Linked DNA regions of Prochlorococcus marinus str. MIT 0912. The protein of the gene in region 1 interacts with the protein of each later gene in a pairwise test. Links are inferred from orthologs where the notes say so. Each region holds a gene or a part of one and is shown in the gene's direction. Other genes may lie near its edges.

What was found.
Region 2: the proteins of O5640_RS07235 (region 1) and def interact in binary tests that used the Escherichia coli proteins (3 or more experiments, as listed by UniProt). The link is inferred for Prochlorococcus marinus str. MIT 0912 from one-to-one orthologs.

Annotation. Positions count from the first base shown.
Region 1 is NZ_CP114783.1:1,229,956-1,233,209, reverse strand. The notes cover bases 230-3,150. They hold O5640_RS07235 (aspartate-semialdehyde dehydrogenase), read left to right. Parts: upstream 230-1,133; coding sequence 1,134-2,168; downstream 2,169-3,150. Other genes in these bases: O5640_RS07225 (ribonuclease J), read left to right, coding at 3,146-3,150; dapA (4-hydroxy-tetrahydrodipicolinate synthase), read left to right, coding at 2,165-3,073; tig (trigger factor), read right to left, coding at 230-981. In the rest of the region: more of tig, read right to left, coding at 1-229; more of O5640_RS07225, read left to right, coding at 3,151-3,254.
Region 2 is NZ_CP114783.1:1,459,381-1,462,428, reverse strand. Bases 334-3,048 are described here. They hold def (peptide deformylase), read left to right. Parts: upstream 334-1,244; coding sequence 1,245-1,853; downstream 1,854-3,048. Other genes in these bases: O5640_RS08410 (ABC transporter ATP-binding protein/permease), read left to right, coding at 2,773-3,048; O5640_RS08415 (hypothetical protein), read left to right, coding at 2,369-2,650; O5640_RS08420 (histidine triad nucleotide-binding protein), read left to right, coding at 1,923-2,258; O5640_RS08430 (alpha/beta hydrolase family protein), read right to left, coding at 334-1,164. Also shown: more of O5640_RS08430, read right to left, coding at 1-333. UniProt on the Escherichia coli protein: Removes the formyl group from the N-terminal Met of newly synthesized proteins. Requires at least a dipeptide for an efficient rate of reaction. N-terminal L-methionine is a prerequisite for activity but the enzyme has broad specificity at other positions.

The DNA of each region.
Region 1 (3,254 bases):
TACTCGAACTTCCTGGTCAATAAGACTTTTTGGTAGCTCAACTTCAAGCTCTTTGACTAAAGCCGCAAGAAGTGAGTCCTGACGATTTTTCGCTTGTTTTCTATCATTATCTTCTTTAAGCCTCTGTTCTAGATCTGCCCGTAAGTCACTCATATTGTCTTTATCACTTGCTTGCTTGGCAAATTCGTCATTTAGTTCTGGTAGTTCCTTAATTTTTAAATCTTCAAGACTGACTTTGAATTCAGCTTTTCTGCCTTTGGCATCTTCCTGATGATAATCCTTTGGGAATTCACACTTTAATGTCTTTTGATCATTGATATTCATTCCAATCACACCCTCAATAAACCCAGGAATCATTCGGCCTTCTTCAAGTTCTATTTCTATTGAATCTGCGCTTCCACCCTCAATTTCGCTGCCATCATCTGAGAAACTTCCTTTGAAGCTTACTAGAGCAATATCTCCTTTTTTTGCGGGACGATCACTAACTGGAATTTTAGTCGCTAACTGCGTTCTTGATTGCTCAATAAGTTCATCTACTTTTTTGGGATCAAAGATTAAAGTTTCTACCTCAGCCGTAAGACCTGAAGATTTTTTTAGTGTTGGGATAGGGGTTATATCAGTTTCAAGCTTTAATGTAAGAGTTTTTTCAGGGTTGAAATTCTCTAAAATAGTTTCAAAGCCATCTTCCAGTTCCGGCTCAGACAAGGGCTCAATTCCTTCCTGATCTAATGTTTCCGTCCATATTTTTTGCAAAAGTGATTCTAGTGCGGAGGCCTGTATCCTTTTGACCCCAAGTTGTTGGATGACTACTGTTTTTGGAACTTTACCTTTGCGAAAACCTGGGATTGAGATTGATCTGCTGAGTTTGCTTAAAGCTTCGTTGTAACTATTTTTGCATCGATCTGCTGGTACTTCTACCTCTACAGCAATTCTGCTATTAGGTTTTGAACTGGTTTTTACTTTTAATTTGGCAGCACTCATTGAAAAGGAATTCTCAAATTGGTTAGCGTAAGAAAGCGTTAATTCACTTCCAAAGCTATTGTGGCCTAAAAAGCATCGAAAAATTTGTTATTTGTTGATTTTTCCAATAAGAAAAAATTTTTTGTTAAACCTTTTAATTTTCCTCATCAAGTTTGAAAACACAGTTTCTTCTTCCAAATAGACCTCTTACAGTTGCGATCCTTGGATCAAGTGGAGCTGTAGGTAAGGAATTATTGACTTTGCTTGAAGAGAGATCTTTTCCTATAAAAAAATTAATTTTACTAGCCTCTCATCGTTCGGCAGGGGAGATTCAGAGTTTTTGCGGAACTGAGTTAAAAGTCGAAGAGACAACTAAAGATAGTTTTGAAAATGTAGATTTGGTGTTGGCTTCAGCTGGTAGTTCAATATCTCGTAAATGGAAAGATAAAATTCAAAGTTCTGGAGCTTTGATGATTGATAACTCCAGTGCATTTCGAATGGATGAGAATGTTCCTTTGGTTGTTCCAGAAGTTAACCCTTCCGATGCTAGTAAGCACAAAGGTTTAATTTCTAATCCTAATTGCACGACTATTTTATTAGCGTTGGTTCTATCTCCATTGACTAGGCATATTCCTATTAAGAGGATTGTTGTGTCCACATATCAATCCGCTAGTGGCGCAGGTGCAATGGCAATGGAAGAATTAGGGAAATTAAGCCAAGAAGTTTTAGATGGAATAACTCCAGAAAGTAAAGTTCTTCCTTATTCTTTGGCATTTAATCTTTTTTTGCATAATTCACCTTTGCAATCGAATAATTATTGCGAGGAAGAAATGAAAATGGTTAAAGAAACCCGAAAAATTCTTGGAGACCCTGGACTTGCATTGACCGCAACATGTGTAAGAGTTCCAGTTTTTAGAGCTCATTCTGAAGCAGTGAATATTGAATTTATAAAGCCTTTCCCTGTAAAAGAAGCTTATGAGATTTTGGAATCCGCACGAGGAGTTGAGATACTTGAGGATTTGGGAAACAATCGTTTTCCGATGCCTCAAGATGTAACTGGTAGAGACCCCATATCCGTTGGCCGTATAAGGCAAGATATAAGTAACCCCAATGCTTTAGAACTATGGTTATGTGGAGATCAAATCCGGAAAGGAGCTGCACTTAATGCAGTGCAGATTGCTGAACTTCTATTGCCGAAAAAATCATGAATAAGTCAGCTTTATTATCACCAGCCCCTTTTGGAAGGATTTTAACCGCAATGGTAACTCCATTCAATGAGGAAGGGAAAGTTGATTATGGTCTTGCTGCAGATTTAGCAAATTATTTAGTAGATCAAGGTTCCGATGGCATCGTTGTATGCGGAACTACAGGTGAGTCTCCGACTTTGACTTGGCAAGAACAACAAAAGATGCTGGAAACAGTCAGAAATTCTTTAGGCTCTAGGGCTAAAGTTTTGGCTGGAACAGGAAGTAATTCTACTTCTGAGGCAATTGCAGCAACAAAGGAAGCAGCTAATTCAGGAGCAGATGGTGCATTAGTCGTTGTTCCTTATTACAATAAACCACCGCAAGAAGGCTTAGAAGTTCATTTTCGCGCTATTGCAAATGCAGCCCCACAGTTGCCTTTGATGCTTTATAACATTCCTGGGCGGACAGGATGTTCGATATCACCTAGTATTGTAAGTAAGCTTATGGATTGCAGTAATGTAGTCAGTTTTAAAGCTGCAAGTGGTACAACCGAGGAAGTGACTCAATTAAGGAACTATTGTGGATCAGATTTAGCTATTTATAGCGGTGATGATGCTTTGGTTTTACCAATGCTTTCAGTAGGGGCAGTAGGGGTTGTTAGTGTCGCTAGTCATTTAGTTGGTCCTAATTTGAAGAAAATTATAGAAAGTTTTTTAGAAGGTAAATATGCTGATGCACTTTATTTGCACGAGAAATTACAACCTCTTTTTAAATCTCTTTTTGCAACCACAAATCCCATTCCTGTTAAAGCGGCACTTCAACTCATTGGTTGGTCTGTTGGACCTCCTCGGAGTCCTTTAGTCTCTTTAAACAGCGAAATGCAAGAGGAACTCGTGAAGATACTCTCTTCTATGAGATTGATTTGATCTTTTCTCTCGTTCTCGAGTGGATTTGACTTTCATTTAGGTAACAACCAAGTTTTTTACATAGATTTTTCCATGACATCAAGTTCAATGAATTTTCAAGGTTCAAAAAATAATCAATCAAAATCTCCTTGTTTGAGGATTATTCCCTTAGGTGGCCTCGGAGAAATTGGAAAAAATACCT
Region 2 (3,048 bases), 230 kb from region 1 along the record:
TATTTCCGTTGGATCCAAGCTAAATGAAGAGGCAGGAGTATGTACCCAATATTTATCTAATAAGTCTATTTCAAAAATCCCTTCAGTAACTTCTGAACTACTGGCAATAGCAACAAGTCGATTTTGATACGAATGAAGACTAGAGAACTCAATAAAAGGCTGATCCAAAGGCTTGATACATCCATTTTGTTGAAATAGAGCTAAAGTCCAAATTCCTTCCTGAGCAAAAGCCCCAACGACATCATCCCCCACACATGAAAAGCTCGACATCCCAAGAACCCATTGTGGGAAAGCAATTTCAGCCTTAATAGTCCATTGATTCTGAGAAATAGTAATTGAATTGTTATTAATGTCAGTTTTAATCTGAGTAATATTCCACCAGCCACTACTATCTTCCGCAACAAAAAGATCACCTTTATCAGACCAAATGGGATTAAAAAATGATATTTTTTCTGTGCATTTTAAATATTTATTATTAAAATTTACTATATTTATGATATTTAAATACTCATCCAATTTAGCTAATTTTAATTCATTTAAATCCCAAGGCATTGAAGTATTATTCCACTCAACCCATGCCAACTTTCTATCTTTAGAATTCAGAGCAAGATAACCTAATAGCCCCTGAGATGAATAAATAAATTTTGGATATTGGTCAATTTCTTTTAGAGAATAAGAAACTATATGATCTCCTTCTTCATCTTCCATCAATCCAATCCAAATATTATTTTCAAGGTCTATCACGCCACCTGCTAGAAAATAATTATCTTTTTTTGTAAGACAAATTGATTGTATTTTAGGTATGAATTTAAAAGAAGCAGAATTGTCATTTTCTTCCTCATAAGACCAAGTTCTCATCCATAAGCAATTATCTTGATTGTCGACCCAAGTCAATATCAGATCTGATCCATCAAGGGTAGCTGTTAAAGGAGCACCACCATATCCATGGATTTTTGTCCTTAAATCACTTGGATAAGGTGTTAACTCCTGAGGTAATACGTCTTGTTGCCCCCAAGGTCTAATTACAGCTGTAGTTCTCCCCTTTTCCTTTGGTCTTTGTTCTAACCATAAAACCCAATCACCTATTATACGAGGCTCTTTAAATATAGGAGCTTCTCCATAAACTTTTTCAGCATCCAAGATTCTCATTGTTTTGTTCTTCATTGATGTTGAGAGTCAATGATTAATTCACTCATAGAACTTAAAACAAAGTAAAGTGTAAAAGTTGTTGTCTTAAGACTCCTTTGGCTGGCAGTTTTGCTCAACTTGCAAAAAATGCAGAAAAAAAGAAGCCCTCCATTTCAGTTTCGAAAGAACCTGTCAAGAACCCCCCTTTGAAGGTCTATCAATTAGGACACGAGGCTTTAAGAACGCCAGCCAATCGCATCGTCAAAGTTGATGATTCAATTCGAAAGTTAGTGAAAGATATGCTCATAACTATGTATTCATCTAAAGGTATTGGTTTGGCAGCACCTCAAGTAGGAATAAAAAAGAGATTGTTAGTTATAGATTTAAATTTTGAAGACCCAAGTTCCCCGCCAATGGTATTTATAAATCCTGAGATAATTTCATCTAGTGCAAGCTTAGATACATATGAAGAAGGTTGTCTAAGTATCCCCGGAGTTTACCTTAATGTTTTACGACCCTCCTCGATCAAATTAAGTTATCGAGATGAAATGGGTAGACCCAAAAAAATGAATGCAGATGGTCTAATGGCAAGATGCATTCAGCACGAAATAGACCACCTAAATGGTGTCTGTTTTGTTGATAAAGTAACTGATGAAGAAGAACTGAAAAAACAATTAAATGAGAATAACTTCAATCACAACGATGTAATAAAAGAAACGAATTGAAAGAATAATGTCCTTTCAAACTCTACAGAATCCTATTAGATCTTTATTATTGGTTTCTCCTCAAATTCAATGACAACAATTTTCGATAAAATTCTGAGTGGTGACATCCCTTGTGATGAGGTTTTTAGTGATAACAAATGCTTAGCATTCAAAGACATTACCCCTCAAGCACCTACTCACATTTTAATAATTCCTAGAAAGCCTATCCCAAGTCTGCAAGATATAAAAGAAGAAGATCAAGAATTACTGGGTCACTTACTGCTAAAAGGGACCGAAATTGCGAATGCTGCTGGTTTAGAAAGTTGGAGAACCATAATAAATACAGGAGAAGAAGCAGGTCAAACAGTATTTCACTTACATATTCATATTATTGGCGGAAGAAAATTAAGTTGGCCGCCAGGGTAACTCTTGGATTTCCATGATTTTTATCAATACACACGATTGCTTTACTGGCTTAGTTACTGACTCAGCTTCGCCCATCAATGCGCTATAAGATATTTAATTAATCGCGTCCAATGGATTCCCAAACTGCTGCAGATAAAAACAGCATTATTAATAAATTCAACACAACCCTACAAAGTTTCTGGGGAAACCTTAATGAGAACCAGCAATCTATTTTAAAAAAAATATGGTCAATTTTAACTTACAAATGGCAATGGCAGATAATTTTGAATGCCCCTTTTTTGGTTTTTTGGATATTAGATCAAACTATTCCTGCAGTTCACTCTTTTGATATGAAGCTTATTTCTTCACTACCAATACCTATGATAATAAAAACATATTTTGGGTTTAGCTAATATATACAGATGAATAACTTTTTAATGAGTTTTTGCTTTAAAAAACTTCAAATTAACTTAAAAAAATAAGCTAGCCTTATTGCTAATCAAGTATTTATTGACTTTGAAATAATCTAATTAATATGACCTCATCAATTTCGAAAGCTCAAAAAGGACTAGTAAGCCAACTTATTAAATTAAGAAAGCTTACTCAGCCATATTTTCTACCTTATACAAAAAGTAATGGCTGGTTGTTTGTCTATTTATTAATAGCTTTATTATTTTGTGTAGGCGGAACAGTTCTATTTTTACTAACAGGTTTAATGAGCTTGTTAACCAACGTAGCTCCAGAGATAACAAACCAATTTTTGGGAGGTGTTCAAAATTCATTAAAGGTCATATGGGATGGTCCTTCGGGA